2 regions of the Shewanella decolorationis genome follow, and region 1 is predicted to be linked to the other one. Evidence: riboswitches for the same ligand, from Rfam matches in the RefSeq annotation. Region 1 holds a riboswitch; the other holds the start of a gene.
What was found. Region 1 has a riboswitch for cyclic di-GMP ahead of EYR25_RS14405 (glycosyl hydrolase family 18 protein). Riboswitches for the same ligand answer to the same signal wherever they lie in the genome.
Positions count from the first base shown of each region.

Region 2: linked by a shared signal. The riboswitch ahead of gbpA (N-acetylglucosamine-binding protein GbpA) and the one ahead of EYR25_RS14405 (glycosyl hydrolase family 18 protein) in region 1 are both predicted to bind cyclic di-GMP.

Region 1 is NZ_CP037898.1:3,203,695-3,220,093, forward strand. It holds gene EYR25_RS14345 (L-cysteine desulfidase family protein) at 1-551, shown strand, start outside; gene EYR25_RS14350 (helix-turn-helix transcriptional regulator) at 593-1,273, shown strand; gene EYR25_RS14355 (RCC1 domain-containing protein) at 1,352-2,950, opposite strand; gene EYR25_RS14360 (polyprenyl-phosphate transporter) at 3,151-4,065, opposite strand; gene EYR25_RS14365 (hotdog fold domain-containing protein) at 4,303-4,797, shown strand; gene EYR25_RS14370 (nucleoside deaminase) at 4,897-5,334, shown strand; gene EYR25_RS14375 (DUF418 domain-containing protein) at 5,479-6,723, shown strand; gene EYR25_RS14380 (DUF1294 domain-containing protein) at 6,839-7,189, shown strand; gene EYR25_RS14385 (TetR/AcrR family transcriptional regulator) at 7,198-7,806, opposite strand; gene EYR25_RS14390 (HPP family protein) at 8,058-8,537, shown strand; gene EYR25_RS14395 (short-chain fatty acid transporter) at 8,669-9,997, opposite strand; gene bamJ (BamJ family beta-barrel-assembly machinery protein) at 10,219-10,689, shown strand; gene EYR25_RS14405 (glycosyl hydrolase family 18 protein) at 10,756-13,362, opposite strand; cyclic di-GMP riboswitch class I at 13,471-13,559, opposite strand; gene EYR25_RS14410 (ROK family protein) at 14,059-14,850, opposite strand; gene EYR25_RS14415 (aminopeptidase P family protein) at 15,212-16,399, shown strand, end outside.
Region 2 is NZ_CP037898.1:808,596-824,994, reverse strand. It holds gene EYR25_RS03620 (Na+/H+ antiporter NhaC family protein) at 614-1,951, shown strand; gene EYR25_RS03615 (hypothetical protein) at 2,115-2,807, shown strand; gene EYR25_RS03610 (23S rRNA pseudouridine(2604) synthase RluF) at 2,819-3,529, shown strand; gene EYR25_RS03605 (OmpA family protein) at 3,702-5,159, opposite strand; gene EYR25_RS03600 (hypothetical protein) at 5,594-6,631, shown strand; gene EYR25_RS03595 (S46 family peptidase) at 7,156-9,312, opposite strand; gene EYR25_RS03590 (aromatic amino acid transport family protein) at 9,539-10,714, opposite strand; gene gbpA (N-acetylglucosamine-binding protein GbpA) at 11,276-12,706, opposite strand; cyclic di-GMP riboswitch class I at 12,859-12,954, opposite strand; yybP-ykoY riboswitch at 13,167-13,270, shown strand; gene EYR25_RS03580 (TMEM165/GDT1 family protein) at 13,356-13,913, shown strand; gene katB (catalase KatB) at 13,979-15,439, opposite strand; gene EYR25_RS03570 (YgjV family protein) at 15,784-16,029, opposite strand; gene EYR25_RS03565 (PaaI family thioesterase) at 16,082-16,399, opposite strand, start outside.

The DNA.
Region 1 (16,399 bases):
TGCTCACCGCTGCGGCTTCGGATGCGCGTATGGGCGGTGCCAATCTGCCCGCCATGAGCAATTTAGGCAGTGGAAACCAAGGGATTGCGGCGACAATCCCTGTAGTGATCACCGCTCAGTGTTATAAAGTCAGCGAAGAGAAACTGGCTCGCGCGCTGATCATGAGCCACCTCGGGGCGATTTATATCAAGTCCCACTATCCGCCGTTATCGGCATTCTGTGGCAATACGGTCACCAGCGCCGCCGCCTCTATGGCCATGGTGTATTTAGCGGGCGGCAGTTTCGAGCAATCCTGCTTTGCGATTCAAAACGTCATCAGCGACAGCTCGGGCATGGTCTGTGATGGAGCCAAAGCCTCCTGCGCGATGAAGGTTAGTACCTCATCGAGTGCGGCGGTACGCTCCTTCTTAATGGCGCTCAACAGCCAAAACGTTTCAGGCCAAGGTATCATTGCCAAAGATGTTGAGAAAACCATTAAGAACATAGGCAAGATGGTACTCAATGGCATGTCATCGACGGATGTCACTATCATTAACATCATGTCTGAATAAGACGGTTTTTCCTGATAAGCTGCTGAAAAAGGCCGAATATTGTGAAATTGCAAGACTTAACCCAAAGCGATCTGGATATACTCAAGTCCATCGAAAATATCGTCGATGGGATTGCCGCCATGTATGGCCAACATACAGAGGTCGTGCTACACAGCTTAGATGCTAAGCACCCTTCGGTGATCAAAATTGCCAATGGTCATGTCACTGGCCGTGAGGTCGGTGCGCCCATCACGAACCTGGCCTTGCTTAAGCTCAAAACGGGTCAGGATATTTCCAACTCTTACCTTACCAAGTGTGCCAACGGTAAGACGTTACGTTCGATAACCACAGTGATCCGTAATCCTAAAAACCTGCCGATTGGGCTGCTGTGCATCAATACAGATATGGATGCGCCGCTGCAATCTGTGCTGCGCACTATGATGCCAGAGCAGCTCCTCGGCAGCGAATTGACCAGTTCGCCCGAGGTGTTTGCACGCAATATTGATGAGGCGCTGCACAGCACTATCGATAGTGTTAACCACGAGGTGCGTGCGAATCCTGCGATTTCCCCTTCACAAAAGAGTCGTGAAATTGTCAATCAACTCCATGAGTTAGGGATTTTCGAACTCAAGGATAGCGCCCAAGTGGCCGCCACGCGATTAGGGATTTCTGTGCATTCCATTTACCGCTATTTGCGTGAAATTAAAGCCAATCAGGCGGAAAGCGAGAAAAGCCTCGCTTAAAAACAAAAGGGCTAAGATCTTCATCTTAGCCCTTTGTTTTTATCAGCTTGTTAGCTTCAAATGGGATTGCTCATTGGCTTAGAGCACATTGCTCGTTCTACCTGTTACATCCCAAGCCTGTATCGTGCCATCGTCCATTAGGGCAATCACATCCAGCAAATTACTGCGAATATCGCGCATATGACTCAAATCAACGGCTTGCTTATCTAGCGTCACCGCGGGATCTTCCCGCATCCATACTGCAATCGAGCCATCTTGGCGTTTAACCGTAAAGCCTAACCCCGTAGGGAAAATATCCGTTGCTTGAGTTATGTCAGTTTTGGGGCCAGAGTGGCCATCAACCACAGTGCCATCTTGCTTTAAAAAGGCAAACTCACGTTCATAGGTCACCACTTTACTTACCTGAGTGACCTCTTGATAACGCGGCAGGTTTTCTGCCAATTCCCATCCTTCCCAAGCGATAGCCGTATTATCCCTACGTAGCGCGATAAATCCTTCATCAAAGGGATAAACCTTAAGCACGCTTTGTAACTTATCCTTAAGGACTGTCGTATCAGCACCATGGTATTTACTGCCCCAAACGATAAGTTGACGACCTATGGTTAAGGCGGCAAACGCGTCATTATTGGCAAAAATATCAATCACTTTATTGGCGCGATTTGGGCGAGATAAACGAGCAGGGAATGGCACATCATACTCAGTTAACTCCCCTTCCCCCCACGCATAAATGCTGCCATCAGCCAGTAACGCCGCAAAGCCATTTTTGGAAGCAACAACTTTCACGGCAGGCGCAAGCTGGCTAAGCTTTGCCACTTGCTCACGGCCTTTTTGATCCTCTCTTACCTTACCCCATGACACCAATCTGCCCGTCGCTGTCATCGCGGTAAAAGCATCATCATTAGCATAGAGTAGTTTCACATTGTTAAGTGCTGAGGCGACTTCGCGACTATCGCCACCATAATTAGCCTGCCCCCATGTCACTACTGTTCCATCCCGTTTTAAGGCGGCAAAAGCCCGATAGTTAACAGATACAGACACGACGTTAGTCATCGCAGGCGCGGCGTGCTTACCAGAGCTTAGCTCGGCAGTTGATGCATCTTCAAAAGACCAACTGACGACACTTCCATCTTGCTTAATGGCGGCATAGAGCCCCTTAGCCACCACAAAATCGCGCACATCATGCAGTACAGGTCTCACTCCTCGAGTCCAAGGCATAGTTTCATCCCCCATTCCCCAAGGGATCAGTTTGTGGTCATGGGTTAACGCGGCAAAGCCGCAGGTATCCTCTGCCGCATACAGCTGTTTTACATTAAGTAGAGGCTCGGCGGCGTTATTGCTATCGCCACCACACTCGCCATCACCCCATGTGACTACAGTACCGTCTCGTTTGAGCGTCGCAAATGCATTGAGATTGCTGTAGATTTGACTCACATCGGCTAATTCTGCAGGCATAGGGATTTTGGACGAAGTCTCAGCAATCTCAGGGGGGGTTGGCTCATCAATCAAGACATTATTCGCGAAAGCGGGTGTTCTGTGAGCCTGAATAGTGTCAGAAATTTGCTGCTTTAACTCTGGGGATATTTCAGAATCTTGCTTATCTATGATTAAGTTAACCACATGACCTAAGGCAAAAATGGCTAGCGCCACGCCAACCCAGGGGACCTGTTTTTTTTCCACAACTATATCCTTATCGTAACTGCAAACTCTCACTGAGTTTAAACGGATGCACAACATCGACTGCTTGCACTCTGAGGCGCGATTGTAACTTAACGGACCAGCAAAATAACATTGCCCAAAAGTCGAGTACATTCCATCGGCCTTAAAACATAAAAGCAGCGAATATCGCTGCTTTTATTTATATCATCCACAGGATTGGCTTAATCCCGTTTGCCGACCTTCTCTAAACCCCAAACTAAGGCGATGGCCGCCAACATACACACAACAGCTAACATCAGCTGTGAAGGTTGGCCCGTCACTTGTTCAAAATTCAGCGGCGAAATATTTTGCTCCAATAACGGCACTTGTTCACCGTGGGAGTTAGTACGCCAGGTTAAGGTTTGTTTCCAAGGCCAAATTTTACCTAAGGTGCCGAGCATCAAGCCCGTGAGAAATACTACGGTCGCATCATGGTATTTACGCAGCAAGGCCGAGAGTAAATGGCTAAAGCTTAAAATTCCCAGTAAAGCGCCAACGGCAAAACAGGCCAAGATATCGATTTGGATATTTTTTGCCGCCGCGAGTACCACTGGATATAAGCCGAGCAGCAATAAGATAAAACTGCCCGAAATTCCCGGTAATACCATGGCACAAATGGCAATCGCACCGCCGAAGAAAATATTTAAATAGCTGGCCTCGACCGATACAGGGTTCAGTACAGTGATCACCCAAGCAGCCAAAACCCCTAAGGCAAATAATCCCAAACGCGCCAGCGTAAAACCGCTCACCTGTTTAAGCATGTGCACCACAGAGATGATGATGAGGCCAAAGAAGAATGACCAAATCGGAATGGGATGTGCCACCAGCAACCAAGAAATCAGTTTAGCGAAGGTAAAAATACTGGTCAGGATGCCCGCTAATAGGCTCAGTAAAAATCCACCATTAATATGTTCAAAGGCGCCTTTAATCCCCTGCGACTTAATCACGCCCCAAAGGGACGGATTAATACGTTTAACGCTTTCGAGCAGGGTATCGAGAATACCGGTGATAAAGGCGATAGTGCCACCCGAAACCCCAGGCACCACATCGGCGGCCCCCATGGCCATTCCCTTAAAATAGGTCAGCAAATATTTCACTGTGAGTCCTTGTAGTTAAATCATTATGACGTGTCATTGATGACAAATTTGTCGTGATTATACGGTGTTAGCGTAAAAACCGCGAAATGAAGTTTACTTAATTCGGCCGACTGGCATTTAATGTTATCCCAATGTTACACTCATCCGACCAGAAAGAAACAGGCACGCCGCTAAGCATTAAAAATATCAGCGGCCCAAGACTAACACCTTAAGTTTGCACTCCGATGAAGGATAACCATGAGCCCTAACGCACAAACCCCAAACGCTAAGCCCAATAAGGTTCTCGCGCTCTACCATAAAACCCAAGGCTTACCCTTTGGCCAAAAAATCTTTTCCATCATGGTATCACGCATGGCGCCTTATTTTGGCACCATCAAACCACTGATCACTGAATTACGCCTTAACCGCTGCGCTTGCCTGATTAAAAAACGTCATGCCGTTCATAACCATATAAAAACCGTGCATGTTATCGCCATCTGTAACGGCTTAGAAATGGCGATGGGCGTGATGGCCGAAGCATCGATTCCAGCCCATCTGCGTTGGATCCCTAAGGGCATGAGCCTCGATTACACCGCCAAGGCGGGCAGTGATATTTTATGTGTTGCCGAAGTCACGCCAGAGCAGTGGGCGCCCGGCGATATGTTGGTGCCTGTAACCGCCTACGACACCCAAGGTGTTGTGGTCGTGAAGGGACATATCAAGTTATGGATTTCAGAAAAGCCACAGAAGTAAACCAAGCTTAATCATCAATCGAAATCACCACTTAGGTTGTCTTGCTCAACGCTTGCAGGCTGCTATGCTAAGCCAAACAACCTAAGATAGGGGAACGAAATGGATGAATTTTTACATGCCGCCATTGATGAGGCCAAACAAGGATTAGCCGAAGGCGGTATCCCCATTGGCTCAGTATTAGTGATCGACGGAAAAATTGTCGCCCGCGGCCATAACAAACGCGTGCAACAAGGCAGCGCCGTGCTGCACGCCGAAATGGATTGCCTCGAAAATGCCGGCAGACTAACCGCCGCCGATTATCAAAAGGCCACACTTTATTCGACTCTCTCCCCCTGCGATATGTGTAGTGGGGCAATATTACTCTACGGCATCCCTAAGGTGGTGGTCGGTGAAAATGTCACCTTTCAAGGGCCTGAAGCCTATGTGCAGTCCCGCGGAGTTGAGGTGACTGTGGTAGACAATCACGAGTGCAAACAGTTAATGCGCGATTTTATCGCCGCCAAGCCACAACTGTGGAACGAAGATATTGGCGAATAGCCAATATCTTCCGAAGCGGTTCACGCGCCTAACGCTTTATGTCGTTGAGTGTTCTTTGGTTTGAGCGCCTGTTAAGCTAGCGCCTTGTATTATCAACTCAATCTCGCCGAGCTGACTCGGTTTATTATCCCTAATAGCAAAAGGATGCCTGCTATCAAACCTATCACTCAAGCTGCCCAGGATCCTTGGGGAAATCCCGTCGATGCGACTCACACGCCCCATCAGCCTATCCCAACTGAACGTAATGCCAACCTCGATGCCATACGTGGGCTAGCGGTATTGGGAATATTTTTTATGAATATCTATTTTATGGGGATAAGCTTTTATGGCTATGCACCCCATCAAATCCCATTACTCTCAGATCAAGTGCTAGAAGCCTTTAGCAATTTCTTTATTGAAGGGCGCTTTATCAGCTTGTTTTCCATCTTATTTGGCGTTGGGCTTTATATTCAGTACCAACGATTTAGCGATAAAGGCTTAGCGGCCTATTCGCTGCTGCGCTCACGCTTGAAATGGTTGATTGTCTTTGGCCTGATCCACGGCATCATTATCTGGCCCGGTGATATTTTACTGACCTATGGGATCAGCGGTTTTTTAGCACTCTGCTACCGAGATGCCAGCATCGCCGAGTTAAAACGTAAGGCCAATATTTTTATTTTCAGTTCGTTAGTGGTTATCTGCTTAATCAGCATCATGGGCAGTGACGAACTCTTTACCCGCGAATCGCCCTTATTCGCCGAGCAATACAGTGCTTGGACAGCAAGTTACCCTAATCAACTGTTCCTGCATGTTATGCAGGTCGGCTACATGGCGCTGGTCATTCCCTTCACCTTAATGTGGTTCACGGGTGGGTTGATGCTGCTCGGGATGGCGCTCTATCGCCAAGGTAGCTTCGAGCAGGGGTTTGAGCGAAACACCTTAATTAAGCTGGTTTTAGCCAGCTTAGTGCTCTCCACCCTAGATAGCCTGCTGGGATTAACTCAAAACCCAATACTGGTGATGTTTTCGGACATCATAGTCATGCTAAGTGCTATCCCTACCGCACTGATTTACATTCATATATTGGTTAAAATCTGCCAAAACCGCTCGACAGTGCTAAGACCTTTGCAAAATGTCGGCAAACTCGCCTTTAGTTTGTATATATTGCAATCCATTGTCGGTGTGTTTATCTTTCGCCACTTCGCCCCCGAGTTACTATTAACCCTCGACAGGGGCGGTTATATGGCGATAGCGCTGGGTTACTCGCTGCTACAATTGCTACTGGCAAGCTTGTATTTACGCTACTTTCACCAAGGGCCACTCGAAAAACTCTGGCGCCAGCTCGCCTTTAAGTCCATCAACGCTAGTAGCCATTTGAACTCGAACAATGAACAACAAAAGAGCCAATAAAACGCCGTCCGCTCCAGTACATGAACGAAAAGCGACTCAAAGTAGAGTGACTCAATCTAGAGCCACAGAATCAAGAGCCGCTAAGCCCAGAGCCGCGCGCTCGCGTCAGAGTTCGATGCCTTTGTTATTAGCGCTGGTTTTTCTGGCGATGCTAATCGGCGCAGCTTGGTGGCATATGCTGCCCATCGCGATTGTGGGTTTATATCTGCTGCTGAGTTTATCCACCTTTATCGCCTACGCCTTCGACAAATCGGCGGCGCGTAAAGGCCGCTGGCGCACCAAGGAAAGCACCCTGCATTTAATGTCTCTCCTCGGTGGGTGGCCCGGCGCACTGTTTGCCCAGCAGCTACTACGGCATAAATCGGTCAAAGCCGCCTTTCGCCAACTGTTTTGGCTTACGGTCGTGACCAACTTAGCCCTGCTGGGTTATGGGATCCAAACGGGTTTCATGGATAGATTGATTTAACAGTCACGCTAATGTGTTTCTATTTCAATCAATTGCTCGATAGCTTTTAACGCTTGCATGGCAGCACCTGTGTCGCCGCGCAGCTGCGCCGACACTATGGCGCCTTCCTTCAATAGGCATAGGGTATCGACAAGATAAGCCGCTTTTGCCTCGGACAAGCCCAAGGCTGCCACTTGCTGATCGATTAAATCTGCCACCCGCTGTTTATGCTCGGCGCACAAACGATGCACTGGATGGCTGGCATCGGTAAATTCGGCACTCACATTAATAAAAAAACAGCCCCGAAACTCACACAACTGCGGCACTCTTTGATTAAACCAGTCATCGAGCGCCATAAATAACGCGCGGATCCCCGCCTTACCCGTCTCGGCCGCCTGCACTCGCTCGCTTAACCATTGATAAAACACTTGGTCGCGGTACAGCACCACAGCTTCGACCAACTCATCCTTACTGGCAAAATGATGGTACAAGGTTTTTTTGGCAATCGCCGACTCCTGCAAAATCTGGTTAATGCCTACCCCATGTACGCTCTGAAAATAAAACAGTTTAAATGCCGTGCTGATGAGCTGTTGACGTTTATCTAAGGGCATATCTGACAACACTTCGGGTTGCGGCATATCGCCTTCCTCTGCAATTAGGATTTAAACGTATCTTCTCACAGGTAGACAACTTAGTCTACTCATGCAATGATACTGGGTAGACAGACTGGTCTACCCGTTAAAGATTCAACACAATTAAGTGCAACGCGGCCACTGGGATAGAGTCAACGGGCAACTCAACACTGCCCTCCCAAAGCCGCAGCCATTGATATTCACCATATAAACCATAGCCCTTGCGCGATAGCCAAGTTGGGCTCAAAGGACAGATAATGAAAGTGATAAGCCAACAGCAATTAAAATCGGCACTGCTCGCAGGCATAGGTGCCATGTTATGTATCAGTGCCTTAGCAAGCTTGGAGCAAATGAGTTCGCACCTGTTGTGGCTGATGGCCCCTTTTGGCGCCACTATGGTGATTTTATTTGCCCTTCCCGATAGCCCATTGGCGCAGCCAAGAAACATTGTCTGCGGCCACCTACTCACTAGTCTGATGGGACTTATCATCCTCCACAGTGTGGGCGTCTCGCCGCTGAGTTTAGGGTTGGCCGTAGGGGCGGGAATCGCATTGATGATGCTGACCCACACAGTGCATCCTCCTGCTGGAGCAAACCCGCTAGTTATTATGCTGACCGCGCAAGGGTGGGACTTTTTATATTCGCCGGTCGCCAGTGGTCTAGTGCTGATCCTATCCTTTGGCTGGCTGTATCATAATCTGCTGTGTCGACGCCCCTATCCGCAGAAATGGTTTTAAGCTGCGTCAAAACACTAAAACCTTAACGTGTTAAAGCATTTAGGGGTGAAGTGGCTAAAAAAGAGAATAAAGAAGAGGATAAAAATAAAGGGCAAGTGAGATTGCCCTTTATCAAAACCGTAAGCTTTCGCTTAAAACCAGCTTAGGGCGATACTGATAATCACCCCGGTTATCAGCAACTGCATTAAACAGAACCCCATGATATCCCTCGCCTTTAATCCGGCGATCGCTAACACAGGCAGCGCCCAGAAAGGCTGGATAAGATTGGTCCACGCATCACCCCAAGCCACTGCCATAGCAACACGTGCCACATCGGCGCCCAAGGCTTCGGCCGCAGGTAACATAATCGGCGCCTGCACCGCCCATTGTCCGCCCCCCGAAGGCACGAAAATATTCACAATCCCTGCACTGATAAAGCTCCAAAATGGCAGGCTTTCGGCGCTGGCGATGGCCACAAAACCTTCGGAAATACTCTGGGCTAACCCCGATTGCACCATCACCGCCATAATGCCAGCGTAAAAAGGAAACTGAATAACGATACCCGCGCCGCCTTTAATGGCTTCGTTGAGACTCAGCAATAAACTGCGTGGCGTTTGATGCAGCACTATGGCGAGGAATAAAAATAAGAAGTTGACTAGGTTAAGGTTTAAGCTGCCACCCTGCACCGCAAAGTAATAGCCTAAGTAAACGAGTCCCGCGCCGCCGACACTCCAACCGAGCAAGCGACTGTTTTCTAATTTATCCGCGGGACGAGTCGTATTGGCCGTTAACTGTACCGCTTTATCGTCTGCGCCCCCATCCTCAAGCGCCTTAGGGTCGACATAAATGCTGTCTTTGTCTTCGGGCAACATAAAGCGGTTCACCAATGGCATCACCACAAACAAAATCAGCACTAACAGCAGGTTAAAGCTAGCGAAGATGGTCTCGCTAGTGGGGATAATACCGATTTGTGATTCTGAGAAATGCCCCGCCGTGGCAATGGTTAGCGGAATCGAGCCCGCTAAGCCGCCATGCCAAACCACAAATCCCGAGTAAGCACTGGCAACCAATAAACGGTAATCTACACGCACTTTACGCGCTAAGGCCTTAGCGAATAAGGCGCCGACCACTAAGCCAAATCCCCAGTTAATCCAACTGGCGGCGAGGGAAACCAAGGTCACTAAGATAATCGCCTGAGGCGCCGACTTGGCAAATCCTGCGATGCCATCGAGTAATTTCTTAATCGGTGGCGAGCTGGCGAGCATAAATCCTGCCACCAGTACTAAGAGCATCTGCATCGAAAAACTCAGCAGTGCCCAAAAGCCATCACCCCAGTAATTGATGACTTCGAGTGGGGTTTTCTGCTCAGCTACCACGGCCGAAATCAGCACCACTAAGGTTAAGAGCAAGACAAAGATATAAGGGTCGGGTAAATATCGGTCGACGAGCTTGACCAGAGGTTTTGCCGCTTTGGTTAACATAAGACTGTCCTTGTTTATTCTTCTTATCTGTTTTTATTGAGTTTTTGTAGAGTCTAATGTCACAGGTTAAGCGATCTCTAAAACGGGATAAAGTCTTTGGCCATTTTAAAACAGTGAGAAAATGTAACGCGGATCATCCAGCACCGCGCCAAACCGAGGCGCTAGCCACTTCGGCTAAAAAACTGATAACATGGCCAAAATTGACTGAGGTGCTCCTTAAAATGAAAATGTTACTTGCCGTTGTTGTGATTGCTGGGGTGATTTTTTACTTCTTTACCTCGATGAATAACCAAAAAGCGGCCCAAGAAAATATCCGTTTAGGTAATGAGTTTTTAGCGCAAAACAAAAACCAAGAAGGGGTGAAAACCACCGCCTCTGGTTTGCAGTATCAAGTGTTACAGCAAGGCTCTGGCACGGTTCATCCTAAGGCGAGTGATACAGTGACTGTGCATTACCACGGCACTTTAATTGATGGCACTGTGTTTGATAGCTCGGTCGAGCGCGGTGAACCTGTTGCTTTCCCACTCAATCGTGTCATTCCAGGTTGGACCGAAGGCGTGCAATTGATGGTCGAAGGCGATAAGTACCGCTTCTTTATCCCGAGCGAACTGGCCTATGGCAACCGCAGCACTGGCAAAATTGGCGGTGGTTCGGTACTGATTTTTGATGTTGAACTGCTAAAGATAAATTAATTTCGATTTTAAAAACAAAGCCATGCACTGCATGGCTTTGTTCCATTTAGGCGCTCTAGCTATCCCTTACGGGCATGTTGCAGCACCAATATCAGTCCAAACGGACGCGACACCGGGGACATCTCCCTTTGTCCACCATTTGGCCTGCCACTTGCGACCTTTATAGCTAGTGGTTGCACCGCCGTTGTAGGCAACACCCGCATCCCAGCCCAACTCGACCTGACTTAACAATTGCCATTGGTCGGCGGTTCTTGAAGGTGTGTTACCTTGAGTCCAGTATTTCGCCTTCCAAACCAGTTGGTTATAACTCACGGTATCACCCGTGTTGTAAATGCTTGTCGTATTCCAGGCGGGATAGTTGGCCGCATTAGGGTCAGTTGCGTCACATTGACCACCCGTCGCCTTAGGCGTCACGGTTAAGGTTAAGGCTGCACCGGCATCTAAGGCGCCATCGGAGACCAATACACTCAAACTGTATTGGGTCAATTGAGTAACAGCTGGCGCCGTCACCACCAGTGTGGCACTGTTTTGTCCACTCGCCGCCACGCCGCTGGGCACTGTCCATGCGTAGGTGAGGCTGTCGCCATCGGCGTCGGTCGCCGTCGCATTAATGCTCACCGATTGCCCCGCTTCAACCGTCACGTTCGCTGGCACTATCACCACAGGCGCTTGGTTTGCCGTCTCAGCCTTATGGGTGAGAGTCACTGTATCGGTTGACGATAATCCTTCAGGATCTGTGACTCGCAGGCTAAACACATACACCACATCCGATGCTGCCTCGCTCAGCTGCACCAGCGCATTGGCCATATCCGCATTACTGATACTCAAAGTTGGGCCCGAGACTTGGCTCCATTGATAGCTCAAGGTACCGTTTTCAGGATCCCGCGACTCGCTGCCGTTGAGCGTCACATCCGCAGCACCCGTTACCGTGATATCCGCTCCCGCATTGGCAATCGGCGCTTTATTTGCAGGTGGCGTCGAGCCCTCACCATGGCCTAGACCTTCGTGCATGGCATTGAGTATGTCGCCATTATCGGCATCCAGTTCCCACGCGAACAGACCACCGAGCTGATTGGCCAACACGTATTGGCCCTTGGCTTTAACAGAACGAGCATCGTCGAAGGTAATTAAATCACCCGTAGATGCATTAAAGACTGATGGTGCTTCGGCGGTTTCATCATAGGCATAGCTCCAACCTGCGCCCATATAATCCTTAGCAATCTGGCGATAATCCACTACGCCCGCTTCCCAGGTGCCCTTCACTTTGCCCGTTGCTGTGCCCGTAAAAGGATTGTTACCGCTATAGCCATTCACCCCAGTCCAGCCGCGGCCGTACATAGCGGCGCCAACCACAATCTTACCCGGCGTCACCCCTTGAGAGAGCAGTGCTTTTACGCCTTTGTCCGTGGTGTAACGGGTATTAGGATCCCAGCTCGCCTCATAGAGATTGGTTTGATGTCCAAGCTCTGTATTAGTCCAGCCACCATTAAAGTCGTAACTCATCAGGAAGATGTAATCCACATATTGCTGCGCCGCCTGATAATCGACCTTAGCAATCTTATCACCGCCCGCACTGATGGCCGACGTCAGCTCATAGCTGCGTCCAGTTTCGGCGCTGAGCTCATCGAGCATCGCCCGCAATTCACGCATCAGGGTGACATAGGTTTCTCCGTCATTCGCATTACCCAAATTGAGGTTTGCCCCGCCACCACCTGGATACTCCCAATCAATATCTACACCATCGAAGAACTTCCAAGTTTGTAAAAACTCCTTCACTGAAGCGACAAAGGTGTCGCGCTTGGTTTTATCCCCTAAAAAGTAGAAGGGATCGGAGAGCGTCCAGCCGCCAACGGACGGGAGGATCTTCAAATCGGGATAGGCTTGCTTTAATGCCATCAATTGGCCGAAGTTGCCTTTGTAGGGATCGGAGTAATCACTCACCCCCGCCTGCGGCATTTGCACCGCCGCCCAAGGGTCGTGAATCGCCACTTTAAAATCGGCACGGCCAGCACAGGCGCGCTGTAATGCTTCAAAGCTGCCTTCGATTTCCTTTAAGCTGTCGTTGATGCCATTACCACCACAAATCGGGGTAAAGCCATATAAAATATGGGTTAAGTTTTGCGCGGGGATCTTATCGACAGGGAATTTACGTCCATAAACGCCCCACTCTACGAAATACCCCCCGACCACTTTGCCCGATTTATTCGCGTAGGGACGATTGTTTTCCTTTAAAGGCGCATTCAGTGGGACTAGATGGCTGCCATCAGTATCAGCAACGAGGATTTCTTTAGCATCGCTTTTTGTACAACCGTCACTGTTACACAGTTGCACTTGCATCTGATAACGACCACCTTTACTCACCTTAAAATTTGCGGTTCCAGAAGCGCCTGATGGCCCTTCCCACACAGGGCTGCCATTGAGTAAAACCTGAGCTTTATCACCTACATTGCCATTCCACAGATTCCAACTTACCGACACATCGGCGGCATCTTTAACCGTCACTAATTGGTTATAGGCTGAGGCGGCTTGATTCACCTCGATAATGGCAAACTTGGTTTCCCCCCAACCTAAGGTCGGTTTACCGGGGAGCGCTGCAAAGGCTTGGAAACTGGCCGCGGATGCCAGCACCGAGGCCACCAGCATCGCCGAAGTGGAGATTTGAGTCTTAAACATGAGATTTCCCTATTGAGTAAGTTAGGCATCAATAAGGCAAACAAAGCGTAGACAGGAAACAACACTCTTAAAACCATGTGCGCACAACGGCAGCATGAAGAAACAACCTGTGGTATCCCCGCTATCATAGGTACAAACGAACCCTTAGACCGGAGGCTTTGCGTCCCAATCTTTCGATTGGTTTGCCTTTTACACAAATGACAACGTTGTCATTACATTAATTAGCATATGCCGAGATAGCGTTAAATTGCAACTAAATATTAACAAACAGGCCGTTGCACCGATTATCAACACCGGATTGGCTTTAAAGAAAGGTAGAACTATTGAGTTCAAAAAAATTAGCAATTAATTGTATTTAAAGGGATTGATTATGCAATTGAGTCGAATCATCGCCTCGAGTAATCAACAGCAAAAACAACACAAAAATCGAAATTCTTAAGAAAGAGGTTATACAAGACACCTTGATAACTCGTGTAAACAAAAATGCGGTCATCGAACAAGGTGATATGCACAGTGTACTGCATACACAAATTCGATGGCCGCATGCTGTTGTTCTCGACCCAATCAGAATCAATATCTGAATCAATATCTGAATCAATATCTGAATCAATATCTGCGTCAGCAAGCAAAGATTGATAGCCTGAACGAACCTATCACGCCTTAATCTTGGTCTATTCGCACCTCAATCGAATGCCGTTAGGCGGCGTCCTTCGAGTAATCCCTTGCCAAGATCACCGATAAGCCACGGCAGACTAAGGTCTCCATATTATCGACACGATTAATCTTCATTTCGGCTAACGGCGCTCTTAGGGCCATGCGTCTTAAACTATCGAGACAACCCTTGTAATACGGCGCACTATTCATCATGCCGCCTGCTAACCAAATCCGATTCGGATTAAACAGATTAACCGCCCACGCCAGCCCCATCCCAAGATAAGTGCCAGCAAGATATAAATCATCGGCGGTAGCAATCTTACGGCTGCGGATAGAATCACCGCTGGCGAGTTGCTCTAGACTAAACTCCCCCGCCTCCGTCATCACCCGGCAATGCCCAAGCTCCCCCGCGACTCCCGTCGCCCCCGTAAAAGCCTTGCCGCTCAACGCGATCGACATGCCTATTCCAGTGCCACACATGACTAACAGCTCACAGGCATATTTTTCGTCACAGGTTGCCTGCATACCGGCGTCGATATCATTGCAGATAAACTTAAGTTCGCCTTGGGTTTTCACGGTTTCAAAATCTAGCCCATTGAGACCGGGCAGAGATTTACAGGACACCAAACGATTCTGTTGTACGAGTCCAGGTACAGCGATCGCTAAATGGTAGTTCTGTAAATCATAATCCCGTTCCAGCGCCGCGATTTGATCATTTAAATCTTCAATTTTAAAGCCTTCACCCGTGGGGATTTTATATTGTTCTGTATGCCCCTTGAGTTGAAGTTCAAACAGGGCTTTGCTACCGCCCACGTCTATTGTTAATGTTTGCATCGCCAACTCCACTGATACATGTGCTCCCCTCTGACCCCGAGCGGAGATGGCGAATGTTAGCATAATGAGCCAATATTAGCGATTGAATAAAACTTAAGTAGCTAATTTGTAAGAATTAGTCGAAAGAACTGAGTGATAAAGATAACATTTCAATTTGAGAATTCGCCTAAGATCACACACCTTGTTACCGCTAAGTGATGCCTAAAAAACAAAATTGTATACAAAATCCTTTATTCCATCCCCTTGCATCTTAAGCGTAGAGCTTGCGATAATCGCCGCCAATTCGCATCCTTTTCGCCAACCTTACGCAGGATAATTTGGCCGCCTACGTCAGCCGCCAATGCCAATATTTGGAGCCCCTATGTCGTTATCATCCCAACAGCCTAATAAGATTGCTAACCGTCTTGCCGCCATTCGTAGTGAACTCGCCAGTGCCAATTTAGATGCCTTTATCATCCCGCGCGCCGATGAGTATTTAGGCGAATATGTGCCTGAGCATAACGAGCGTCTGTACTGGGCAACCGATTTTACTGGCTCTGCGGGCATGGCTATTGTCTTAAAAGACAAAGCCGCCATCTTTACCGATGGTCGTTATACGGTGCAAGTGCGTCTGCAGGTGGATGCAAATCTCTTCAGTTATGAAAGCCTGACCGACACACCGCAAATCGAATGGCTATGTGACACGTTAACCGCTGGTGCGCGCGTAGGATTTGATGCCCGTTTACACACCTTAGCTTGGTTTGAAAACGCCAAAGCGACATTAGCGAAAGCCCAAATTGAACTGGTTGCTGTCGAACAGAATCCGATTGATAAACACTGGCAAAACCGACCTGCACCATCGAGCGCACCTATCACGCTATTTAGTAATGAGAGTGCGGGTAAAACCAGCCTGCAAAAACGGACCGAGATTGGCGCATTAGTCAAAAAAGCGGGCGCCGATGTCGCGCTGATCGCCGCTTTGGACTCCTTCTGCTGGCTGCTCAATATCCGTGGAAACGATGTGCCGCGTCTTCCCGTAGTGCTCGGCTGCGCGCTACTTCACGCCAATGGCGATATGCAACTGTTCACCGATTTAAGCAAACTCCCTGAAGGCATTGAGGAACACGTTGGAGCAGGTGTGAGCTTTAACAGCGAAGCTTCCCTTGCCGATACCTTGGCAAGCCTACAGGGCGTGAAACTGCTCGCCGATCCAAATTCTGCTAACGCTTGGGCACAAAATCTGGCCCGCGATGCAGGCGCCAAGTTAATTGCTGGTATCGACCCCGTCTCCCTGCCTAAGGCACAGAAAAATGCCGCCGAATTAGCCGGCATGCGCGCCAGCCATATCCGTGATGGTGTGGCCGTGAGTCGTTTCCTCGCTTGGCTCGATGCAGAGGTCGCCGCCAATCGTCTGCACGATGAAGCAACCCTCGCCGACAAGTTAGAAAGCTTCCGCCTCGAAGATCCACAATATCGCGAGCCAAGTTTCGATACCATTTCTGCCGCAGGCGCCAATGCTGCCATGTGCCACTACAACCATAACAATGGTACGCCTGCGATGATGACGATG
Region 2 (16,399 bases), 2.3 Mb from region 1:
AGCTGCAATAAATGGATGTGGATGAAAGATCACCGTTTTACCCCATCTGGCCCACAACAGCAATAGTCAATTGAACAACGACTGAGCTAATCGAAAAAAGAAATAGCAGAATAACTTTGTGAGAGGCCATCTCGGGACAAAACAGAGTTATCCATTATGGGGAACATAGGCAGCAGGATGAAATAGCAAAAAGTAAGAGGAATTTATTAGGCCGTGTTGAGGTTTCATTGCTTGCCGCCATATTGGCTAATATTTATGCAAGACAATCTTCGTGCTATGTAGTTGTGCGGCATAAAAGGACGATAATACAGCAGAAACTTCAGCTCATCGATAACACCAGCCCAAACAAGCAGAATTTTCCTCATTAATAAACTCGTATAATACAATGTTTAATAAAGTAAAAATTGTTGAGCAATCAGGATTTAAACCTCTTTTTAACGAACAGATCACAACGGAAGTAAAAACATCTAGACGTCTAGATTGACAGTAAATTGGCAATCCAATATGCTTGGCACCAAGTTGCTAGGATATGATGCCAAAGCGGCATAGATTTTAAGCGAGTTCGACTGCCAAGGATCACGCGGACAACCCGCCGAGTAAAAGAGACATTACATTGAGTCAATTAGCCCAAACCACTGCACCAAGTAGCCCGGCATCCTTTATTGCCCTGTTACCCTTATTTGTTTTTTTAAGTCTGTTTATTGGCGCAGGCGTCTATTTCCAAAGCCAAGGTGTGGACTTTGCCTTCTATCAATTACCGAGTGTGATTGCCATTCTGCCAGCCATTATTCTGGCCTTGGTATTATCAAAACAAAAACTCAATCAAGCGATTGATACCTTTATCGGCGGCATTGGCCACAGCAATATTATTGCTATGTGTTTGATTTACTTGCTGGCTGGAGGTTTTGCTGCGGTCGCAAAAGCCACCGGTGGTGTCGATGCGACCGTTGCCTTAGGTTTATCCCTTATTCCTTCAAACCTATTACTGCCCGGCTTTTTTGTGATTGCCGCTTTTATTGCCACCGCAATGGGCACCTCAATGGGCACTATTGCCGCCGTGGCACCTATCGCCTTAGGCGTTGCCGATCAGGCACAAATTGATTATGCCCTGATGGCAGGCGCCGTGATGTCTGGCGCACTGTTTGGCGATAACCTCTCGATTATTTCGGATACCACTATTGCGGCCACTCGTACTCAAGGCTGTGATATGAAAGATAAATTCCGCGAGAACCTGATTTTTGCAATCCCGGCTTCACTGCTCACCTTTGTTGCCTTTGTGATTGCAGGCCAAGGCCAAGCCGATCTAGCCGCTCAAGATATAGACTTTATCAAGGTGATTCCTTACCTGACGATTCTGGTATTAGCGGTCGCAGGGTTAAACGTGTTCGTTGTCTTGACCTTAGGCATTCTGCTGGCGGGCGCTGCGGGATTCCTGACCATGGACTATGGCGTTATCCAATTTGGTAAGGATATCTACGCGGGCTTTAGCAATATGCAGGAAATCTTCATCCTGTCGATGTTAGTCGGTGGTTTAGCCGCGCTGATGCAGCAACAAGGGGGTTTAGCCTTTGTAAGCAAACAGATTGAAAAGCTCATCACCCGTTTCTCAAAAGCTCAAGGTGAAGCCTCATGCCGCGCGGCTGAATTAGGCATGGCAGGGATTGTAGCCGTCACCAACAGCTGTGTTGCCAATAACACAGTGTCTATCGTTGTGACGGGTGATATTGCTAAAGATCTGGCAGAAAAACATGGTGTTAGCCCTAAGCGTGCAGCCAGTGTACTCGATATCTTTGCCTGTATTATCCAAGGGTTAATCCCCTATGGCGCCCAAGCACTGCTGATCGCTTCAACCTTTAGCATCACACCGCTGGCGGCCGTATCCCACGCTTGGTACTGCATGATCCTAGCGGCTGTCGCCATTGCAATTGTGATTTTCCGCAAGCGCCACTAACCTAATTCGATTATCGATAACACCAAGGGAGCCATTCGCTCCCTTTGTTTTTATCTGGGTAATCATATGAATCTCGCCTAGACTTGCCTTCATTCGAGGATTCAGGCAAGTTACACGCGATTGTTCGCCATATTTCGCCCTATACATTGAACTCAAAATCACAATGAATCTGCAGCATGAGCCCAGTTTTTACGACTTACATCGCCTAATCACTTGGTTGATTGTGGGCGCTGCGCTGCTGAGTGCCACCGGGGTTATCATAGCGCTTTACGCCGAATATCAAGTTGTAGGCACTCCCGCCCTGTTTATGCGTGCCGATTTTCTCGGTGACTATATCAACTCGCCCCTCGCGTATGTGTTTAACCTCGGCTTACTCGCCGCGGGGATTTGTATGTTGGTCTCTATGGCTGGGCTCTACTTACTTAAACTCGACACCTTTAGCCAATATATTGCGCTCACTGGCGCCTGGGTTGGCACCTCGGTGATTTTGATGGGGATTTTCCCGATTAACTTTTTGACCATGCACAGGCTGGTTTCGACGAGTTATCTGTTAAGTACGCTAACCCTGCATGCCTTGGTGATTATCGCAGGAATCGTGCCTAAACTTATCTGTCCAAGACCTTTGTTTTACTTGAGCTTATTAAGCTTTATCAGTGCCATTAGCCTGAGCTTACAACTGGATTGGAGCCAACTGGACTTCCCGCCCTGCGATACGGGCAATCACTTCTGTTTTGTTGCCGCCAATATGTGGCTGCAAACAAACCTTAATATTATTTGGTGCTTAAGCCTCGCATTTGCCATGCGTCGTTTATCCAAAATCCTGTATCATCGCGCCCAAGTCCATCACCCGTTTTAGCTTAGTCATTTATGCGTCTTGCCAAATACCTTGCCCAATGCGGCATTAGTTCACGCCGTGAGGCCTGCCGCTTGATTGAGGCCGGACGCATCAGCCTCAATGGCAAGATAGCCAAGCATACCGATGCCGTGCATTTCGATGCTGACGGTCACTGTCTTGATAGCCTCTGCTTAGATGAAAAGCCTATATCGGGCACCGAAGCGCTTACTTATTGGATCTTCAATAAAGCTGTAGGCACAGATTGCCGTTTGTTAGACGCCGATAAATCCAGTTTGCTGCATTTACTACCAACCACACCAAGACTCTACCCTGTGGGCAGATTAGACAAGGATTCCCGCGGTTTATTACTGCTGACTAACGATGGCGAACTCACCCATAAACTGATGCACCCCAGTTTTGCCCACAGTAAAACCTATCACGTACAACTCGATAAGCCCTTCAACGATGCCTTTATCGAGCAAATGGCCAGCGGCGTGCAATACAAAGAAGTACGCACACCCCCCTGCCAAGTCACACGGTTAAGTGCAGACCGTTTTGAAATTGTGCTGACCCAAGGGTTGAATCGCCAAATTCGGCGCATGTCCAACGCCTTAGGCTATAAGGTGATTGACTTGCAACGCGTCGCGTTAATGACATTAACCCTAGGATCCTTAGCCGAAGGCGAAATGCGACCACTCAGCCCAGAGGAAATTACAGCGCTTAAAGCCGCTGTGACGATTTAGTGAGGATAAGTGGTGAATACCCTTAAGCAGCTAACCTCAATTTGAGACAAATGCCTGCGCGAACAATATCTTCCAATGAGCGCCAATAAGCGCCGATGAAGATAGAAACGCCTGAGATGACTCAGGCGTTTTTGATGGAACGAAGATAGCCTTTCAAATTATTGAAATTTAGCTACTTTTTATCGGAACGAAGCACTAACTCCACTCTGCGATTCAATTTTTGTCCGGCATTATTCGTGTTGCTGGCCACAGGGCTGTATTCCCCGTTACCGTGAGCGGTTAATTGGGCCGACGGAATTTTAAACCCGTCACTCAACTGCTTAATCACAGCTGCGGCGCGGCGCTCCGACAGGCTTTGATTGTAACTCCGCTCGCCCTTGTCATCGGTATGTCCGACCACATAGAAACTCAGCGTGGGGTTCTGCTTAAGATAGCTCGCGAGGACCTCGAGTACTGGCTTAGACTCAGGTAACATACGCTCACTGTCATAATCAAACAACAATCCCTCTAACGTCGCCTTACCTGTTTGGCTAATCGCATCGGTCAAGGCATCGAGGTCGATCGCCACACGATCATCCTTCAGAGTAGAGAGCTCCATTACCCTGAGCGTAGTATCGGCAGGTGTGCCATCGAAATAACCTTGGGAATAGATATCGAAGTAAACATCGCCCTTGGCGTGACTCAGCTTAAACAGCTGATACTCCTGCCATTCGTCTTCTTTATCGTCCTTGATTAATTTGATGGCATTGATCAGGTTATCATCGTCGCCGCAGGCCGTACCTTTACAGTGGAACACCCGCTCAGCCTGCAGTTTTTGTGCTGCTGCGGCATAATTGCTGTTGATTTCAAACAACGAGTAGCTTTCAGGCATGTGATACGTTATTTGGGTAAGCTTGGCGTTCAGCGGTTTGGTTTGATAATCGGCGCCCGTCATCCCCACCAATACGGGTACTTGGGTAAAGTTAGTTTGTTTGTAACTTGAAATATAACTGCCGGGCATACGCCCCAACAAAGGATGGTCGGTCGCGCCTTGAGCGTCATCACTACGCCTATCTTTAATCTCAACGTCCTTCGGCGCCTGCTGTAAAAAGTCACCATTCGCTTGGATCAAATCCAGCGGCTCAGGGATAGCGTCGAGGATATCGACCTGTAGATAGGTGTACCTATCCTCCCGATTGACGACATAGATACTGGTGTAAACCTCACCGCGAGTACCTTTCAGTTTTGCCGCCACGTAAGCACTGTGATAGTCGGCATTCACACTTTTAAGTGGCTTTAGCTGAGTTTGCATGGTTTGACCATCACCGCAGGTGGCGGCCTTGCAGCTAAATAACACTTCAGCATTCAGTTTTTTAAGCTGTGCCAAATAGTTATTGATCACATGCTCGGGACTATACCCCTCTGGCAACTCAACGCTTTGTCGAGTCAATTTGCCCGATACAGGCAACAGAGTGAACTTGTCACCATTCACTGCGGTGATAAGCTCAAAGGGCGTATAGTGGATGCGCTTTTCTTCAGGCGATTTGGCGTCAGGGAAGGGAGTAAACAGTGATTCGGCATTCACCGCAAAAGTGGCGATACCGCAGGTCGCAGTCAAAAGTACAGTACTCAATAACGTCTTATGTCCCATAAAAAATCCTTTTCTGTAGGGAAAGTTAGCCCTCGCAAACCAACTAACTAGATAAAAAATAGTGACGGGATAATACGATAAAATTTTTTACCTAGGTATTAAACGACATAAAAGTAATACTTTTTATTGAAAAGGAAATACGAAAATACTGAGATACCCAGCTTTTAATAGCGTGGTAATAACCTCCATCTATACTTAATTCAGCATTGAAAAAGCCTTTATATTTCGCGCCTTGCAGAGCTCAGATAAGCCTTGAACGCTCCTTTTAAATCAATTCCTAAAACCATTTTTCGACTCTGATGCAGCCCTTCGATTTTTTCGCTTAATATTCAAATCACTTTACAAAAATGTGTTGTAGATAAATCAAAAGTGCATTATGTTATTGATTTATAATTGATGATACTTGATTCGCATACCCCATTAGGAAGCAAGTAATGAATTTATATAAATATCGATACTCACATTCTAAGAGTTACATAAAAGCCCCTAACAACCATTGGAAAGCTATGAATTTCAAAGGTGAGGTTTATGAGGCTTCCTTCTATGAAATGATGATTTCCAATATTGAAAGCTTATCAGAAAATACCGTAAAGATAATTTCTAAAGGCCCGTATACACCAAAAAATAATAAATATCTGAAGACAGGATTCTACTGCGACAACCTAGGTCGATTTATCTATAATAGCGACAGAATCGCAATGGCCGAATTTGATTGCATTAAAATAGATGAATATTCTCTATCGTTCTACGAGTGTACTCTTACGCAAAAGCCTGAAAATTTAAGAAGCTTGAAAAAAGAGTCTCTACGGAAATCAAAGCTCCTAAAAAGACTATTTCCAAACAAAAAAATTTTGTGTGTTGTTGTCAGTAATAATGAGACATCGTTAAATTTCTTTAAGAATAAGAATGGTTTTTCTACCCTTCATTATGATTTTGATGACATAGATTTATGGAACTTAGCAAGTAATAACAAGCCAGAAAGTATAGCTTGTGGACTTGCTATGCTGCCACCAAGTAGTTTGAATGAAAAAACAATTGATTTTTCATATCTTGAAGAGTTTGAAAAAATATCATCAACTTTCTCTAAAGATGGTTCTTTATCATCTATTGAAGACGACATAATTTCAAATGACGGCCTTTTTGAAAGGCTTTATTGGGGTAAAGTTAAAACTGAGGATCTTAAAGCCAAAGATATTAATTTAAATTCTGATTTTGTGATTATTTCAGTTAACTTTAAAAAAATTAAACCTAAAATCAGATACTACTATGTAAATAATAAAGATAAATCGGTATATGAAGCTTTAAGCAAACCTAAAAAATTGAATGCTATGAAATCAAGTCGTTCAGAAATAATGAGAATCAATGAAAGCTTGCCAATCAGGTCGGCAAGTGACCTGCTGCAGCTTGAGATGGAAATTATTGAATGGCATAACAAAACATTACAGCGGACAAACCGTCGTAATACGATGTAAATTCATACAAATTTTAATCTGATATTTTGTGTTTTAGTTTATTGTTTTAACACAAAAACACTCCCAAACATGATACGTATGTCTTTAAGACTTACAAACTACGCCAATGCTAGAAAGGTGCTCCATGGTAATTAGCGAGACGACCGTCCGCCCCATGGCAGCTCTTTGGCATCCATGCCATCGCGGCATTCGTGAATCCATTCACATCAGACGGGCGGCCCTACATCCACGGATGGACTTGAACAACATCCCTGTTTATCGGCCAGTTCGCCATCAATGGCTCTCGTTCATAAGCTTAGAAACCCTAGGTTTCTATTCACCGTGTCGGTGAGCGAATACCATGGCTCGCCTAGCAATACTGTTTTCAACAATCATCGGCAAGTCATTACATACAAAAAAGCGATAAACCACATTGGTTTATCGCTTTTTATTGTCTTGCGATCGCTACCTATTTATCACGTAACTCATATGGCATAAGCAGCTTAGCAATCATATTCGCAACATCAGTGCGATGCGGTGATGGATTACTTAACGATTTCCATCTCGGCTAACAGGTTGTCGGCATTATCTAAATACTTCATCACCCACAGCATATAACGGCTATCGACTTGGATTGAGCGGTTGATGTTGTCGTCGTACGCCCAGTCACCGATGATGCTTTCATATACGCCATCGAACAGTAAACCCACTAACTCGGCGCGGCCGTTTAGGGTTGGAGAGCCAGAGTTACCGCCAGTGGTGTCTAAGGTCGACAGGAAGTTTACTGGCACAGAATCGATGGCTTTCACATAGAAATCACCGTATTGCTTCTGCTTGATAAGCTCTAACTGCTTTTTCGGCGCATCGAATGGGTCAACGCCAGTGTCTTTTTGCACTATGCCTTCGAGGCGAGTAAAGGGCTTAGCCACTAAACCATCTTTAGGTTCATAACCTTTAACATGGCCAACGGTCACCCGCAGGCTAGAGTTCGCATCGGCGTACACTGGCTTACCTTGCTCACGGTTATAGGCGATGATGGCATCCATATATTGCGGACGTACTTTCATCAGCTCGCCATCTAACTCTTTCTCTTTCTTCTCTTCGCTCATGTTGGTGTCATACATGGCCACGGCGAATTGAATAAAAGGATCCTTAGAGGCTTTGAAGTCATCAACGGATTTTTCCATCCATGCTAAACGCACATCTTTGTTACCCAGCTCGGTTTTGGCGTACATTTTATCTAATGTTTTCGCCAGTTTAGCTTCGTTAACCTTTTTATCGATACCAAAGGCTTTATCCATAGCTGGTAAGCGCTGCGCCTCAGGTAACGCGGCATAACGTTTAAGCATATCCAAGAGTACGGCCTTATCTACACTTGGCGCATAACGGCGATCGATACGTTCCATGCTCGCCTTGAAACGCGTCATATCACGGTCTTGGAAGCCGGGTTCGCGTTGCATATCAGGCAGTTGCTTCTCATGGGCTAAACGGTACAGATTGGTCGCCGTTGGCACCATAGTAGTGTTGCCAATGTAGCTTAAAATCATATCCCGTTCTTGATGGGCTTTGCTCTTGGCGATCAGCGCGTCTAATTCACTTAAGGTTTTACCGTATTTGGCTTCGCGGCTGCTGTCTTTAGCAATCCATGCGGCGAGCTCGGCTTCACGGGCCTTGCGGTCGGCTAACATGGTGGATTTGCCATAAAACTCAATCATCGAGGTGAAGTTTTTAGCGTAGTTCGCTAAGCCAGCGATTTGGCTCTCGTACTTAATGCGCTCGTCGCTGCCTTCTGGCGCCGTTTCTTTGATGATTTCAATAAAACGTTCGCGAAGCATCTTGCCTTCTGGGTAAGCCCATTCGAACTGATTTTGCACTTCGTTCGCGGTGCGGTATCTGTTGGTACGGCCGGGGTAACCCGCCACCATCACAAAATCCCCTTCACTCACGCCTTTGGCCGAAACTTTTAAGAAGCTCTTAGGCTCGTACGGCACGTTGTCGGCGCTAAATTCGGCAGGTTTACCGGTTTTAGACACATAGGCGCGGTAGAAGGAAAAGTCACCCGTGTGGCGCGGCCACATCCAGTTATCGACATCGCCGCCGTATTTACCAACGCTGCCCGCAGGGTTATAGACTAAACGTACGTCGCGGATTTCTAACTGTTTTACCAGATAATATTCTAAGCCACCGTGGAAGCTATACACTTGGCAGCGGTAGCCTTCGTCCTTTTCACACTCGGCAACGAGTGCTTTTTCTTGGTTCTCAACACCTTGATAAAACTCACGGCCCGCTTTGTTTTCAAGCCCAGCGTTGACGCGCTCAGTCACATTGGTCACCTCTTCGGTAACATAAACGCGAGAACCTGGCGCTGCGGGTAATTCATCGGCAAAGGTTTTAGCTAAGAAACCGTCCTGCAACAGGTTTTTCTCTGCAGTCGAGTTATATTGAATCGAACCATAGGCACAGTGATGGTTTGTCACCACTAAGCCTTTTGGCGATACAAAGGATGCCGTACAGCCACCTAGGCTGATCACGGCATTCATGGGGAATTCGGTCAGTTTGGAAATCGATTTCGCATCAATCTCTAAGCCTTTCGCTTTCAGCTCATCGGCCATTGCGGGCAATTGGTGTGGCTGCCACATACCTTCATCGGCATGGGAGGCAAAACTCGCCGCCACGGCAACTGAGAGTAACCATTTTTTCATTATCTTAAGTCCGTTTTAGGTGAAGAAAGCCGAGCGCTTGCGAGGCCATTTCTTATATTTATTGGGATAACATGCCGCTTTGATTAATGCTAAAAAGCAAAAAGTCAGGCACAGGGCCTGACTTTAGCATATCGCATGCACTCAATAACAGAGTTTGAAAAACTCGCTTACAAAGCAAATACATTCACCATCATTTACCTACTTAAGTACGCAAAATGACTTTAGCTTACAGCGCGACAAATAACTGAGCGCCGATAATCACCGCGCCTAGCAGACCGGCAATGCCGAGGGTAAATGCCCCGCCAGACACTTGGTATCCCTGCGGCGCAGTTTGGCGCTGACGCAGTGCCATCACAATCGGCAGGAAGATAATCATCACCACCAGCGGCACAGCGGCGAACCCTAATACGGCAACAAAACCTTCGGGGACATAGAGCGCACATAACAGCGGTGGCACAAAGGTTAATAACCAAGTTTGGGCGCGGCCGAGGAAGGTCTTCTTCGCGCGGGTCAGTTCGGCCACAAAATCGTACAGGCTTAAGGTTACCCCGAGGAAAGAGGTGATTAAGGCTAAATCCGCAAACAGCGAAATACACTTGCTGATCCAAGGCGTGTGGGCAATCTCTTGTAATGCACTGATAAGCGCAGGTAAAGAGCCATTAAAGCTGCTGATTTCGGTGCCCCCCACTGTGCCTAAGGTCACCACTAACCAGAAGATATAACACGCGAGTGGAATGGTTGAACCAATTAGCAATACTTTGCGCAGCGACACAGCATCGCCATCTAAATAACGCACTAAGGTCGCGATACACACGTGGAAACCAAAGGAGGTAAACACCACAGGAATCGCCGCCATCCAACTGCTGGTCATGGACTCGGCCACCGCACTGGTTGCCATACTCGAGATACTGACTTCTGGTAACAAAAACAGCACAACCACAATCAGTAATAAAATCATCAGTGAAAACAAGAAACGCGATGCTTTATCGACCCAAGCCACACCTAAGGCCGCAAATCCACCCAGCACTAAGGTAAACAGCACCACCGCCAGCTGGTTGTCTAACACGAGATCAAACATATTTTTGGCTTTAAGCACTAACAGCGATGAGCCGCCTGTCAAATACGCCGCCGTTAAGGCAAAGAGTAAGCTGAGAAAGGAGGCGCCTTGCACCATTTGGCCTTTCTTACCGAGGAGTTTGCCCGTGATGGCATGGACGTTATCACCGACGCCGGAGCGCAGGTTAATCTCAAGCATTAACAATGAGGTATAGGCTGACAAACCCCAAATTACCACCATTAACAAAATGGCTGGCACCATGCCTAAAGCGGCCGTGGCTAAGGGTAAGGCTAACATTCCCGCGCCAATTGCGGTCCCCGCGACAATGGCTATCGAGCCTAACATTTTTGAATTCACACAATTATCCTGTTCAAGTATTAATTATTATTTTTTAAGGTTTTTTGAGTAGATTTGAAGGATAAAGCCTTGCGCACTCTGTGATTAAGCCAACAACAATCTCAAACGAAAGCGTCACTAAACTTAAAGCATCCAATCCGATCTCAAAGAGCAGATCAATTGGCCCCAATAGCTTTTGAATATTTCAACCCAGTCGCCATTGAGGCTAACTAAATCGTTTGCAGAAAAGTGACATTAATTTCAACCGTGATTGCCTTAGCAAAGCAGCGACATCGCGCGTAATAGAAGATAGCTAGGGACATTAACAGAGCCTATCCCAGCGGGCAAGCCAGTTATAGACAAAGATGACATCGCTTTGGCTATCCGAAGGGGAAATGTGAGTAAAAGATAAAAAATCGAGGCGGATCTGTTATCAAAACAATAAACCCTGCAACACCTGTGGCATTGCAGGGTTTATCTATTGGCTTTGCGATTCGCTCACGGGGATCATGGGATTGCTCAATGTCGCGGAGTAACACGACTCACAATCCCTCATTCCCTGTTAACAGGTTACAGTTCAGTCCAAGCCATAGTCCAAGAGTCGCCGACACCCGGTTCGAATCCGGTTGCCGTTGGCGACCATTGCACGCAATAACCGCTATAGGGCCAAGGTTTACATTGGTAGACTTTGCCGGTTTTAGGTTGCAGTACTTTGGTACCCGCGACATAGTTTTTAATGCCCTCGGGGAAGACAAAGTCGGCATCGGGAGCAGTGGCTTGATCTTTTAAGAACAGATCGAAGTTTTGCTGGATAACCTCACCTTGCTTAGGCTCGCCCTTCACCTGTAAGTGATAATGGCCCGCCTTTGGCGCGACAACATCAAGCACTAGACTCGCGCTCGTATTATTGACCGCTTGCGTCACATATCCTGCTGCCGTGCCATCGTGGCTAAACAGGTACGCCGAGACCTGCATATCGGTATTAGTGCTAACATCGAAACTGACCTTTGCGGCACCATCGACAATAGTGTAGTCATCGGCCAGTGACGTAACATCGAGCTGATTGCCCGGCGCAGGCGCAATATCAAAGCTCACCTCCACTCGCTCTAGCCCCGAATTTGGCGCGGAATAAATCTCATTTTTACCGTAAACGGGCGAGATCACCCCGGTAGCATTCTTCTGACCAGCCTTAAGTTGTGGCTGCTGGGCATTAATGGCACTGGCTAACAGGAATGGCCAATTTTGCTTGGCGCCTTGGGTGGCATCGGCAATGGTTATCTGAGTTTGCTTGGCAGTTTGCTCACCGTTGGCGTCAAACACCCGCGTCATCACCTTATCACCCGCCTTAAGATCGAGTGACGGATTGATATCACCAATATCGGCCCATTCACCGGGTACAACAGGACCTGAACTAAAATTCACATCAATGGCATTGTAGAAGCTGTTAGTGGTGTCACCCACTTCCCACACGGCCAAAATCACGTGATAACCGGTTCTGTCTTCAGGCACATAACAGTTATGTGTCACTAACTTAGGCGGTTGCACCATGCCACCGTCGACCACACAGAAGGGGGCTAAGTCAAAGCTTGCTCGACTCAACGCTTGGTTTTGATCCCAACCTTGGCGAGTTAAATAGTAACGCCAATTGCGGGTCACATGGTTAGCGGTAAACTGCCAAGAAAAGTCATTCCAACCCGCTTTGATATCGCGCTTAGACCAACGAGTTGGGCTCTGCTCATCCAAGGGAGAAAACGCCCCGTTGGCTGCGCTGGCAATTTTACCGTCTGCCGGGCCTGATTCAGGAAAACCTGATGGACCTTCAACACTTTGCGGCTCCCATTGAATGGCGCCACAGTTTAAATTGCTGCCAGTTTTACAGGCGTACGAGCGTGACTCTGGTGATACTACATAACCGTGGGCCGACGCCGTTTGGCTGACGAGCGCACTCGTGGCGCTTAAAGCTAAGGCAATAAGACTTAATTTGAGTTTAGCGTTTGTCATTGGTGAAAAAGCAGTTTGATGTTCCACTTTAATGTACTCCGTAGGGTGCCTTTCTCAACGAGATTGGCATAGGTATAAAAGTGGTATTTGGGCAAAACAGCATTAAGCAAAGCCGTTTATTTTTCAAAGAATTGAAAGCATCGGCTCAATTCTGAGGCAACCCCGCTATCTTAGTTACAACATCCCTTTACAACCTTAGACCGGAGGCTTTGCGTCCTAATTTTTCAATTAGTTTGCCAAATACGGTGGATCTTAATTCAAGTTAACAATATGTAACTTAAAATTAAGACAGGGTTAACCTAACAATAAAAGACAACGTTGTCAAAAATTAAAACCTTTAAATTCAATTGATTACAGAATGTTCGGCGGTAATTTTTTGGCACCTGTCAGATTTTATGCTATTCAGCTTGACGAGTTTAACCTTGAAACAGACTCTTACTTGGGTATAATGCCCTCCTCGCTTCGGGGGAGTAGCTAACTGGATTTCGAGCCATCGATATTCAGGGTGAACATCAACATACTTGGCAGCATGCCATGGTGTTCACAGCAAATCATCGATTTGTCCTGCAAGACCTGAGCACAGTAACCGCACCTAGGGGTGGACGGTCTATTGTGCTTATGTCAAAAACCACCCCTAAAAGGATCACACTTGGAAGCGTTACTCGCCTCAACCTTTACGGTTGCCATCGCCGAGATTGGCGATAAAACTCAACTGCTTGCCCTATTGCTCGCTGCAAGATTTAAAAATAAAACCGCGATTATCTTGGGAATTTTACTCTCGACTCTGTTTAATCATTTTGCCGCCGCTTGGCTTGGGCAATGGGCGATTAACTGGGTAAGCCCAGATGTTGCACGCTACTTGGTTGCCGCTTCCTTCTTTGCGATTGCGCTATGGGTGTTAATCCCCGATAAAGTGGACGCCGAAGAAAGCCGCTTCTATAAGATGGGGCCTTTTATCGCGACCTTTATTCTGTTCTTTATTGCCGAAATGGGCGACAAGACTCAGATCGCGACTGTCGTGTTAGCCGCTAAATACGATGCCTTAGCCATGGTGGTTGCAGGTACCACTTTAGGTATGTTGCTGGCGAACGTCCCAGTGGTTATTGCAGGGCATTTTAGTGCCGAAAAACTACCAATGAAGTGGATCCACCGGGGCTGCGCGATTTTATTCGCCCTGCTCGGCGTTGCAACCTTTATGGTTAACTAGTTGATAAAATGAAGATAAACCAAAAGGCCAGTGATAACACTGGCCTTTTTATCGGTTAATTAAGCTTATAACCCGAGTGCAGTTTGGATCCGTTGACCGTAATCCGCATCGGCCTTATGGAAATGCGCCAGCATACGTTGCTGCACATCCAAACTCGCTTGACGCAGTGAGCCTGAAATCGTTTCCACTAAGCGCGCTTTCTCAGCTTCGCTGAAGATGCGATACAGGTTACCCGCTTGCGTGTAATCATCCTGATTGTAACGGCTGTAACGCGCTGCTTCGCCATCTAAACGCAGTGGTGGCTCGGCAAAGTTAGCCGGTTCAACTAAAGCTCCCGCTGTGCTGTTTGGACCATAGTTAGCCGCGGCATCGCCACCGGTTTGGCTACCGTGGTAAGGGCATTGCGTTCCCGCCATAGCGCCAGCACGTTGGTGGTGATTGGCTTTAGTCGCATGTGGGCAGTTTACTGGTAACTGGTTGTAGTTCGCCCCAATACGATAACGCTGCGCATCGGCATAGGCGAATAAACGTGCCTGTAACATCTTATCTGGCGATGCGCCTACACCTGGTACTAAGTTGCTCGGTGCTAATGCCACTTGCTCGACTTCGGCAAAGTAGTTTTGCGGTAAACGATTTAGCTCTAACACACCAATTTCAATTAACGGGTAATCGCCATGTGGCCACACCTTAGTTAAATCGAATGGGTTGATATGGTAAGTATTTGCATCGGCCTCAGGCATGATCTGCACGTTCACTGTCCAACGTGGGAAGTTGCCATCGGTCACTGCCACTACCATATCGCGCTGGGATGAGTCAGGGTCAATACCCTTTAACTTATCGGCTTGCTCGTTGGTTAAGTTCACCACACCTTGCTGCGATTTGAAGTGGAACTTCACCCAGAAACGCTCACCTTTAGCATTCCAAAACGAGAAAGTATGCGAACCATAACCATGCATTTGGCGGTAGTTTGCCGGAATACCACGGTCAGACATCAGAATCGTCACTTGGTGCATGGCTTCAGGGTTTAATGACCAGAAGTCCCACATAGCTTGTGGATCTTTAAGGTTCGTCAATGGGTTACGCTTTTGGGTATGGATAAAGTCTGGAAACTTAATCCCGTCTCGCAGGAAGAAAGTCGGCGTGTTGTTACCCACGATATCGTGATTACCACGGGCGGTATAGAAGCGCAGACCAAAACCACGGGGATCACGCTCGGCATCGGCAGAGCCCATTTCACCGCCTACGGTAGAGAAGCGCACGAAGGTTTCAGTTTGCTTACCAACACCGTTAAAATGGTCAGCAATGGTGTATTCGCTTAAGTCTTTGGTCAGGGTGAAAGTACCGTATACACCTGTGCCTTTGGCATGCACAACACGCTCAGGGATACGCTCACGGTTAAAATGTGCGAGCTTTTCAATTAAATGCCAATCTTGCAGTAGTAAAGGACCACGCTCACCCGCTGATAACGAGTTTTGATCGTCAGCAATCGGGGAACCGCTTTGGCTAGTTAAATACTGTTGACTCATATCTTGCTCCTTAGTCTTTTCTGGTATTAATCCAAGATTCAATTAAATCGAAAATAGTAGCCATGGCTTATCTCCTTGGCGGACGACGTTTTGTCGATGGGATTAGAATAGAGAAAAATTAAAATTGAATAAAACGATTAATACAGATTCAAACAATCTACATTTTAGATTAATAGAGAGTATTTAGAGCATTCGGGGGAGTAACGCTCACTCCCCGAATGTGATGAAAGAGCCTGCAACAGAATAAAGATTATGCCCGATGTGAAACGAATCAACTTGGCAAAAATGAAAACTCGAACTTAAAACAAGCTAAGAATACTTACATTGATTCAAAGACATAAATATTAATCGCTGGCAGAAGCCGCCTGCTCACGATAGATGACGACCAAATAATAGATATCGATTAACACAATAAAAAAGTTAACAGCCGCCACCGGGTAAGCTTGTATCGCTATCCCATAGGCAACAAAAAGCATCGCACCAAACAAATTCAACCAACGTAATTTTTTGATGTCAGACATCATCAAAGAGATGGCTACCACCACAGACGCTAAATAACCAACCCATTCCCACATCATTGCACTATCCATATCACATCCTTTTTATCGATTGATACAACAGAAACAGGTTGGTTGAGCCAGATTAGCGTTTAACGACTGCCGCCGTCATCCGTGAAATACAGGTCAACTCCCCTGCACTATTATGGATTAAGATTTCCCACACCGAACTGCGTTTCCCTAGGTGAATAGGTTTTGCCGTTGCGGTTAGCACACCATTACGCGAAGCGCGTAAATGGTTGGCGTTAATCTCTTGTCCAACACAATAATATTGCTCGAAATCCACCGCAAAGTTTGCCGCATAGCTTGCAACCGTTTCGGCTAATGCTACGTTCGCGCCGCCATGGACAATGCCTAAGGGATTATGTACGGCGGGCGTGGCTGGCATAGTCGCCTTCATATA